Regions from separate parts of the Microbispora sp. NPDC088329 genome, predicted to be linked through region 2. Evidence: riboswitches for the same ligand, from Rfam matches in the RefSeq annotation. Region 2 holds a riboswitch; the other holds the start of a gene.
The links. Region 2 has a riboswitch for glycine ahead of gcvT (glycine cleavage system aminomethyltransferase GcvT). Riboswitches for the same ligand answer to the same signal wherever they lie in the genome.
Positions count from the first base shown of each region.

Region 1: another riboswitch for glycine. It lies ahead of gcvP (aminomethyl-transferring glycine dehydrogenase); the one in region 2 lies ahead of gcvT (glycine cleavage system aminomethyltransferase GcvT).

Region 1 covers NZ_JBFBIP010000003.1:168,216-173,303, forward strand. The annotation lists gene AB0O28_RS07995 (FHA domain-containing protein) at 1-413, shown strand, start outside; gene AB0O28_RS08000 (MerR family transcriptional regulator) at 433-1,089, shown strand; gene AB0O28_RS08005 (bifunctional nuclease family protein) at 1,166-1,636, shown strand; gene AB0O28_RS08010 (MerR family transcriptional regulator) at 1,792-2,409, shown strand; glycine riboswitch at 2,475-2,566, shown strand; gene gcvP (aminomethyl-transferring glycine dehydrogenase) at 2,748-5,088, shown strand, end outside.
Region 2 covers NZ_JBFBIP010000015.1:34,225-39,312, reverse strand. The annotation lists gene AB0O28_RS25535 (L-serine ammonia-lyase) at 1-306, opposite strand, end outside; gene gcvH (glycine cleavage system protein GcvH) at 331-723, opposite strand; gene gcvT (glycine cleavage system aminomethyltransferase GcvT) at 720-1,811, opposite strand; glycine riboswitch at 1,950-2,047, opposite strand; gene AB0O28_RS25520 (AfsR/SARP family transcriptional regulator) at 2,151-2,933, opposite strand; gene AB0O28_RS25515 (gamma-glutamyl-gamma-aminobutyrate hydrolase family protein) at 3,443-4,132, opposite strand; gene AB0O28_RS25510 (3-oxoacyl-ACP reductase) at 4,143-4,907, opposite strand; gene AB0O28_RS25505 (aldehyde dehydrogenase family protein) at 4,912-5,088, opposite strand, start outside.

The DNA of each region.
Region 1 (5,088 bases), on a different contig from region 2:
CGCCCGTCGCAGCCGACACGACCTCGACGATCTCACTCGAGGCGCTCGAGGCGGAGGCGGGCCAGACGCTTCTGCCGGACAGAGCGGCGGTCGAACAGCTGCCCCCCGGCACGGCTCTTCTGGTGGTCATGCGGGGCCCGAACGCGGGCAGCCGGTTTCTGCTCGACAGTGACCTCACTACGGCGGGTCGTCACCCGGAAAGCGACATTTTCCTGGACGATGTGACCGTGTCCAGAAGGCACGTGGAGTTCTACCGGCGCGGCGGCCAGTTCACCGTGCGTGACGTCGGCAGCCTCAACGGCACCTACGTCAACCGTGAGCGCATCGAGGAGTCCCCGTTGCAGGGCGGCGACGAGGTGCAGATCGGCAAGTTCCGGCTGGTGTTCCTCACGCGTGGTCCGGGAGGGTTGTGATCGGTGAGGAGGAGGAGTCATGAGCGCACAGGCCGTACGGGCGTTCATGAGCATCGGGGAGGTGCTCGGCCTGCTGCAGGGCGAGTTCCCGGACGTGACCGTCTCCAAGATCCGGTTTTTGGAGGGTGAGGGGCTGATCGAGCCCCAGCGGAGCCCGTCCGGGTACCGCAAGTTCACCTTCAACGACGTCGAGCGCCTGCGGTACATCCTGCGGGCGCAGCGTGACCAGTACCTGCCGCTCCGGGTGATCAAGGATCAGCTGGACGAGCAGGCGGCCCGCCCGCACGCCGTGTCCGACGGCGCCCCGCCCGTGCGCCTCAGCCGGGAGGAGCTGATCGAGGCCGCCGGCATCGACGAGGAGACCCTGGCCGAGATGGAGAGCTTCGGCCTGGTCGCTCCCGTCGCGCGCCGGTACGACGGGGAGGCCCTGGAAGTCGCGCGCAGCGTGGGGGCGCTGGCGCGGTTCGGCCTGCAGGCGCGGCACCTGAGGGCGGTACGTGCGGCGGTGGAGCGCGAGGCCGGCCTGATCGAGCAGGCGGTGGCCCCGCTGCTGAAGCGCAAGGCGCCGGGAGCGATCGCGGAAGCGGACGAGACCGCCCGCGAAATCTCCGGACTTCTCCAGGAACTGCACAATGCGTTACTGCGTGGGAGTGTTCGCGGCGTTCTAGGGCGGTGACCGGCACATCCGCTCCTCCGTGGGTGTTACGTTGAATGCCTGGTGATATGCCGCGACGCTTGAGACGGAGCCGCCCGTGTTGCAGATGGAGGTCGTGGGGGTTCGCGTTGAGATGCCCACCAACCAGCCGATCGTTCTCCTGAAGGAGACGAGCGGTGATCGGTATCTGCCGATCTGGATAGGCATGACCGAGGCGACCGCTATTGCGCTGGCCCAGGCGGAGGAGCCGCCGCCCCGGCCGCTGACCCACGACTTGTTCCGTGACGTTCTTGAGGCCTTGGGGGTGCGGTTGCGCACCGTCAACATCGTCGCGCTCCGCGATGGAATCTTCTTCGCCGACCTGGTCTTCTCCAACGGCGTGGAGGTCAGCGCGCGTCCTTCGGACTCGATCGCGCTGGCGTTGCGTACGGGGGCGACGATCTACGCGAGTGAGGACGTGATCCAGGAGGCGGGCGTGAGCATGCCCGACGACCAGGAGGACGAAGTGGAGAAGTTCCGCGAGTTCCTGGACAAAATCACGCCGGAAGACTTCGGCCGGGCGGGCTGACGTGCCGGACGATTTCGGGAGATTACGCTTCACGACGCGCCGGACGGGGTCGTTGACTGACGATGGCCCCGGTCCTACGGTGCAAGGGAAACCACGGTTGTAATTCACGAACCCCCAGATCAGACCGTGGGATGAGAGAAAGCCGGAGGTCCGCAGTGGCGGTCAGCAGCGGCGAGGGTAAGTCGGCCGGCCAGCACGACCCGGTTCGGCAGGCGGCGCGCGAGCGCGCCGGCGAACAGGGCCTGCTGTTCGACGAGCAGCCGACGGCGCTGCCCCAGGGCATCGGATACCGCGGGCCGACGGCGTGCGCGGCCGCCGGGATCACCTACCGGCAGCTCGACTACTGGGCCCGGACCGAACTGGTGCTCCCGACGATAAGAGCCGCTCAGGGATCCGGGTCCCAGCGACTGTACAGCTTCCGCGACATCCTCGTCCTGAAGGTCGTCAAACGTCTTCTCGACACGGGGGTCTCCCTCCAGCAGATACGCACCGCCGTACGGCACCTGCGCGACCGCGGCGTCAACGACCTGGCGCAGATCACCTTGATGAGCGACGGCGTGAGCGTCTACGAGTGCACGAGCGCCGACGAGGTGATCGACCTGCTGCAGGGCGGCCAGGGTGTGTTCGGCATCGCGCTCGGGCGGGTCTGGCGGGAGGTCGAGGGATCGCTCGCCGAGCTTCCGGGTGAGCGCGCGGAGCCCGCCCCGGATGCGGAGGGGGACCATCCGGCGGACGAGCTGGCCCGCCGCAGAAAGGCCCGCAGGACCGGCTGAGATCAATCGGGCAGGAGGGTAGTCATCTCCGATAACGGGTAGCCGGTAGAGTGGAACACGGCCGACGACCTCGTGCGGGAGAGACCCCTGATCGTTCAGGGGCGCCGAAGGAGCAACCTCCCCGGAATCTCTCAGGCATCCGTACCGCACGGACGAGGCGACTCTGAAAAGCAGGCCCGCCGGCCAGGCGGTGCCTCACCGAAGGGGAAAACCGGGCTCGACGGCCCGGTGAAGCTCTCAGGTCCGATGACAGAGGGGGAGACCGCTTCACGACCGGCCGCGCCCCACGGGCGCGGGGCGGTCGCCGCAGGTCTCGACCCGCCCAGGAGGCCCTCGTCATGACCGATCGCTCCACTCTTCGCGATCTTTCCGCCCCGCCCTTCGCGACCCGTCACATCGGCCCCTCCGATGCCGACCGCTCCCGCATGCTGGAGGCCGTCGGCTACGAGTCGATCGCCGACCTGCTCGCCGTCGCCGTGCCCGAGGCGATCCGCACGCGCGGTCCGCTGAACCTGCCGGAGGCGGTGGGGGAGGCCGAGGCCCTGGCCGAACTGCGCGCCCTCGCCGGCCGCAACCGGGTGCTGACTCCCATGATCGGCCTCGGCTACCACGACACGATCACCCCCGGCGTCGTCCTCCGCAACGTGCTGGAGAACCCGGGCTGGTACACCGCGTACACCCCGTACCAGCCGGAGATCTCGCAGGGACGGCTGGAGGCGCTGCTGAACTTCCAGACGGTCGTGTCGGACCTCACCGGCCTCGGCGTCGCCGGCGCGTCCCTGCTCGACGAGGCGACGGCCGTGGCCGAGGCGATGACGCTGGCCCGGCGGGCGAGCAAGGCGAAGACCGACGTGTTCGTGGTGGACGCCGACGCGCTGCCGCAGACCAAGGCCGTGCTGGCGACCCGTGCCGAGCCGCTCGGCATCACACTGGTGGAGTCGGACCTCGCCGGTGAACTGCCCGAATGCTTCGGGGTCCTCGTCCAGTATCCGGGCGCGAGCGGCCGGGTGGCGTCCTTCCGCGCCATCGCCGAGCGGGCGCACGCGCGGGGCGCGCTCCTGGTGGCCGCGGCCGACCTGCTGGCGCTGACCCTGCTGGATTCCCCGGGTGAGCAGGGCGCCGACATCGCCGTCGGCTCCTCCCAGCGCTTCGGTGTCCCCCTGGGCTACGGCGGGCCCCACGCGGCGTACATGGCGGTCCGCGAGGGCCTGCAGCGGCAGATGCCGGGCCGTCTCGTGGGCGTCTCGGTGGACGCCGACGGACGCCCCGCCTACCGCCTGGCCCTGCAGACCCGCGAGCAGCACATCCGGCGGGAGAAGGCCACCAGCAACATCTGCACCGCGCAGGTCCTGCTCGCGGTGATGGCGTCGATGTACGCCGTCTACCACGGCCCGGAGGGCCTCAGGAGGATCGCCCAGCGGGTGCACCGGCACGCGGCCGTCCTCGCCGCCGGGCTGCGCGAGGGCGGCGTGGAGGTCGTCCACGACGAGTTCTTCGACACCGTGCTCGCCCACGTGCCCGGGCGGGCCGCCCAGGTCGTGGCCGCCGCCGCCGAGCGGGGCGTGAACCTGCGCCAGGCCGGCGCCGACCACGTCGGCGTCGCCTGCGACGAGAAGACCACCACCGGCCATCTGCGGGCCGTCTGGGCGGCCTTCGGGGTCGCCGACGTGGTGCTCGAGGATCTCGACCGGGTCACCTCCGACGCGCTCCCGGCCGACCTGCAGCGGACCTCGGACTTCCTCACCCACCCGGTGTTCCACGCCCACAGGTCCGAGACGGCCATGCTGCGCTACCTGCGGCGCCTGCAGGACAAGGACATCGCGCTCGACCGCTCGATGATCCCGCTGGGCTCCTGCACGATGAAGCTCAACGCGACCACCGAGATGGAGCCGATCACCTGGCCGGAGTTCGCCTCGGTGCACCCGTTCGCGCCCGCGGAGCAGGCCGAGGGGTACGCCGAGCTGATCGCGACGCTGGAGGGCTGGCTGGCCGAGGTCACCGGCTACGACCGGGTGTCGATCCAGCCGAACGCGGGCTCGCAGGGCGAGTTCGCCGGGCTGCTGGCCATCAGGTCCTACCACCGGTCGAGGGGCGAGGGCGGCCGCGACGTCTGCCTCATCCCGTCGTCCGCGCACGGCACCAACGCCGCCAGCGCCGTCATGGCGGGCATGCGCGTGGTCGTGGTGGCCTGTGACGCGCACGGGAACGTCGACCTCGCCGACCTCGCCGCCAAGATCGACAAGCACCGCGACGCGCTCGCCGCGATCATGGTGACCTACCCGTCCACGCACGGCGTGTACGAGGAGACGATCGTCGAGATCTGCGAGCGGGTGCACGAGGCCGGCGGGCAGGTCTACGTCGACGGAGCCAACCTCAACGCGCTGGTGGGCCTGGCCAAGCTGGGCGAGTTCGGTGCGGACGTCTCCCACCTCAACCTGCACAAGACCTTCTGCATCCCGCACGGCGGCGGCGGGCCGGGCGTCGGCCCGGTGGCCGTCAAGGCCCACCTCGCCGAGCACCTGCCGGCGCACGTGTCGGCCGCGCCGTACGGCTCGGCGGGCATCCTGCCGATCTCCTGGGCGTACGTCAGGATGATGGGCGGCGACGGGCTGCGGCAGGCCACCGAGCAGGCGATCCTGTCGGCCAACTACCTGGCCCGGCGCCTCGCGCCGCACTACC
Region 2 (5,088 bases):
CAGGCCGTACAACGTGACCGTGCCGCTCGCCCGCATCGCCGCCAGCCGTTCGTCGACGGTGTCGACGTCGACCAGCTCGGGCTTGTCGCCGGACAGGCCCAGCAGGACCGCCTTGTCGCTGCCGTGGCCCTTGCCGGTCAGCCCGAGCGAGCCGTAGAGGATGGCCTCGACCCTGGTGACCTTCTCCAGCAGCCCGTCCTGGTGCAGCCCGCGGGCGAACTTGTGCGCCGCGGCCATCGGGCCGCCCGTGTGAGAGCTGGACGGCCCGATCCCCACCTTGAACAGGTCGAAGACGCTGATCGCCATTGATCGTCGCCTCTCGGCTTCCTGTCAGGACTCGCCGGAGGTCAGCGCGGTGTACTCCGCGGCCGACAGCAGGTCGTCCGGCTCCTCCTCCACGCGCACGCGGAACAGCCAGCCCTCGCCGTACGGGTCGGAGCTGACCAGAGCGGGCTCGTCCGCGACGGCGGCGTTGATCTCGACGATCTCGCCGCTGACCGGCGCGAAGATGTCGCTCACGGACTTGGTGGACTCCACCTCGCCGACCGCGTCGCCGGCCGTGACCGTCGCGCCGACCTCCGGGTGCACCTCCACGTAGACCACGTCACCGAGCTGCTCGGCCGCGTACGCCGTGATGCCCACCGTCACGGTGAGGCCGTCCTCGATCCCGGCCACCCACTCGTGTTCCTTGGTGTAGCTCAGGTCGTCCGGAATGGTGCTCACTTGCTCCTCCTGTAGAAAGGCAGATCGACGACGTCGACCGGTTCTTGGCTGCCCCGGATGTCCACGGTCAGGCCACCCTTTTCCAGGGCGTCCTCGTCGACGTACGCCAAGGCGATCGGGCGGCCGAGGGACTGCGACGGGGCGCCGCTGGTCACCTCGCCGACGACGGCACCCTCCCGGGTGACGGAGTAGCCGTGCCTCGGCACCCGGCGGCCGCGCGCCACCAGCCCGACCAGGCGCCGGGTGGTGCCGTTCGCCGCGACCCGCTCGAGGGCGGCCTTGCCCAGGAAGTCGCCGGGCTTGTCGAAACGGACGACCCGGCCGAGGCCGGCGTCGAACGGCGTGATCGCCGCGCTCAGCTCGTTGCCGTACAACGGCATGCCGGCTTCCAGGCGGAGCGTGTCGCGGGCCGACAGCCCGGCGGGAACGAGCCCGGCGTCCCTGCCCGCCTCGGCGAGCGCCTCCCACAGCGGTACGGCGTGCTCGTTCAGCACGAAGAGCTCGAAACCGTCCTCGCCGGTGTATCCGGTGCGTGCGATCAGGACGGGCGTGCCCGCGACGACGCCGGGGACGATGGCGTAGTACTTGAGCTCGCCGAGGTCGGCATCGGTCAGCGCGGCCAGGATCTCGGCGCTGCGCGGCCCCTGCACCGCCACCAGCGCGTACTCGTCCGACCGGTCGGTCACCCGCGCGTCGTATCCCCGGACCCGGTCGGCGAGCTCGCGGGCGACGAGGGCGTAGTTGGAGGCGTTGGCGACGACCATGTACTGGTCCTCGTCGAGGCGGTAGACGATGAGGTCGTCGAGGATGCCGCCGGTCTCGTTCACGATCATCGTGTAGCGGGCGCGGCCGGGCGCGAGGACGCTGAGGTGACCCACGAGGGCGTGGTCGAGGGCCTCGCCGGCCTGCGCGCCGACGACGAAGATCTCTCCCATGTGGGACAGGTCGAAGAGCCCCGCGGCCGTTCGCACCGCGTTGTGCTCGGCCGACTCGCTGCCGTAGCGCAGGGGCATCTGCCATCCCGCGAAGTCGGTCAGGGTCGCGCCAAGGCGTTCATGGACACCGCGGAGCGGGGTGGATCGGGACATGCGCACCTCGGAAGGACGGATGCTGCGTTGAACTATCGGGCATCCTCCCCCTCTGTCATCGGCGCCTGAGAGCTTCGTCCGATCTTTGCCGGACTTTCACCTTCGGCGAGGCCTTCCGGCCTTCTTTCCAGAGGTCACCTGGCCCGCGCGGTCCTTTGCCTTGAGAGGTTCGCGGGGAGGGCTTGCTCCTTCAGGGGCCCTGACCGGATGCCAGGACGCTCTCCCGCACGGGGTCACCGGTGTGCAGCCAGCCTAGTGGTTCTCCCACCACCCCCGTAACCGGCCGGACCGCCCGATTTCATCATGGAGACTCCGGCGGCGGTCCACGCCGGCCTTCGGTCACGATCGGTGATCCGACTCCTGCAGCGGCCGGTGCCCCGCGTGGAGACGCGCCAGGGCGGAGGAAGGGTCGTCGCCCGTGAGGATCCGCTGGTGGATGGCCTGAGTATCGGGGGACGGCTCGGTGCCGAGGCAGTCGACCAGCGTGCGGCGCAGCCGCTGGTAGGAGGCCGAGGCGTCGTGGGTGCGGCCCGACCGGTGCAGCGCCAGCATGAGTTGCCGGTGCGGCCGTTCACGCAGCGGATGCCGTCTCGCCCACTGGGCCAGGCCGCCGACGATCTCGTGATGGTGCCCGAGCGTCAGTCGTACGTCGAAGAGGTCCTCGGTCACCGCGCGCCGGTCCTCGTCGAGCCGTTCGGCCCAGGCGGCCAGTTCGTCCACGTGCCTCATGCCGAGCAGGGCGTCGTCCCGCCACAGGTTGAGCGCGCTCTCGAAGATCCTCGCCGCATTGTGGTAATCGCCATTGTCTCGAGCGATTCTGCCCTGTGCCACCAATTGGTTGAATACTGCAGCATCCACGGATCCGGACGGCACGGAAAGAAGGTACCCGCCTTCCACCGTGTGCAGCGGAGAAACGCTGGGGTCGCGTGGCGAGAGCCGCCTGCGCACCTGTGCGATGTAGGTGGTAAGATTCCGCGGCGCGGATTTAGTGGGACGGCCATTCCATAGCAGATCGATGAGCGTGTCCCGGTGGACCGCGATATTCGGATTGAGTAGGAACAGCGCCAGGAGCTGCCGGTGTCTCGGGGCGAGCCCGGCGATGACGTCCCCCGAGGGTTTCATGGCCAGGAACGGTCCGAGCACGGCGTATAACACGATCCCCCTCGCACACGAAAGCAGCGTGAACGCGCCGACGACGCGGCTTCAATAGGTATTTGACGATATCCCTCTCTCCCTGCATTCGTCAAAATTGCTGTTTTTCGCGGCGCGCGCCGGGGTGGGAAGTTCCGTCATGGCATTGCGTTCCGTAAAGCGATGAATGCCCAGCGAACATGCACGTGCAGCAAATGAAATCGGTTACATAAACCGAGGAGGATGCGATGACGTGTTTCCGGTCGCCGCTCCGGTCGCCGCGGGAGGAGGGCGACAGCCGTGTTCACCGGGCGGCCGCCGCGTTGCGGCGGGTGCGTTATGCGGGGGCTCGACCGGCATGCCGGTGCGCCGCGCGTCGTCCCGCCGGACGGCGTCCAACGGGGCGAGGCGGCGTCGCATCGGGTTCTCCGCGGCGCACACCGGATCCTCGGGTGCGGGTTCTCGCGGGGGTTCTCAGGCGCGGCGCCGCTCCGGGATTCTCAACGGCGGGCGGCGGCGACGAGAGCGCGGAAGAGGGGGCCGTCCTCGTCGGCCTCCGGATGCCACTGCACGGCCCGCGCGAACGCGGCTCCCGTCACTTCGACGGCCTCGATCGTGCCGTCGCAGGAACGGGCGGTGACCTCCAGCCCGTCCGCCAGGCGGTCGATCGCCTGGTGGTGGTAGTGGGCGGGCGTCAGGTCCTCGCCTTCGTAAATCTTGGCCAACTCCGGCGAGAGCCGTACGGGGACGCGGCCGAACGTGCCGGGGGCGGGGGAGTGGTCCGTGTGGCCGACCACGTCGGGCAGGTGCTGGTGGAGGGTGCCGCCCAGCGCCACGTTGAGCACCTGGAGGCCGCGGCAGATGCCGAGGAACGGCAGCCCGGCCTCCAGCGCGGCCGTCATCAACCCGAACTCGGCATCGTCACGAAATTTCCGGATGTAGCCGGTCTGGGGGGCCGGGGCGGAGCCGTACCGGGCGGGGTCGATGTCGCCCCCGCCCGCGATGATCAGCCCGTCCAGCCGCTCCACCAGCGCGGCGGGCTCCCCCGCGGGCGGCAGGATGACCGGCTGGCCCCCCGCCCGCACGATGTGGTCGACGTACATGTACGGCAGCAGCGCCGCCGGCATGTCCCACACGGTGAACTTCGCCGGCTCGACGTAACACGTCACGCCGATGACGGGACGGGCCATGACGATCCCTCTACAGCGGAGTGACGTACGCGCCGGAGATGCCGCCGTCCACCAGGAACTCCGAGGCGGTGATGAACGAGGCGTCGTCGGAGGCGAGGAACGCGACCGCGGCGGCGATCTCCTCGGCCCGCGCGAAACGGCCGATCGGCACGTGGACGAGACGGCGCTGGGCGCGCTCGGGGTCCTTGGCGAACAGCTCCCGCAACAGCGGGGTGTCCACCGGTCCGGGGCACAGCGCGTTGACCCGGATGCCCTCGCGGGCGAACTGGACGCCCAGCTCGCGGCTCATCGCCAGAACCCCGCCCTTGGAGGCGGTGTAGGAGATCTGCGAGGTGGCCGAGCCCATGACCGCGACGAACGACGCGGTGTTGATGATCGAGCCCTTGCCCTGCCGCCGCATGTACGGGATCACGTGCTTGCAGCACAGGTAGACGCTGGTGAGGTTGACCTCCTGCACCCGGCGCCAGGCGTCGATGCCGGTCTCCAGGATGGAGTCGTCGTCCGGCGGCGAGATGCCCGCGTTGTTGAACGCGATGTCGACGCTGCCGAACTCCTCGAACGCGGTCCGGTACATCCGGGCCACGTCGTCCTCGTTCGCCACGTCGACCTTGACGAACAGGCCGCCGACCTCCCCGGCCGCCTTCGCGCCGGCCTCCTCGTCGAGGTCGGCGACCACGACCTTGGCGCCCTCCTGGGCGAACCGGCGGGCGGTGGCCAGCCCGATGCCGCTGCCCGCCCCGGTGATGACGGCGACGCGGTCCTGCAAACGCTGCATTGATCTACTCCGTGGAGATGAAGACGTTCTTGGTCTCGGTGAAGGCCGACAGGGCGTCCGGGCCGAGCTCCCGGCCGAGGCCCGACTGCTTGAAGCCGCCGAACGGGGTCCAGTAGCGGACGCTGGAGTGCGAGTTGACCGACAGGTTGCCCGCCTCGACGGCCCGTGCCACCCGCAGCGC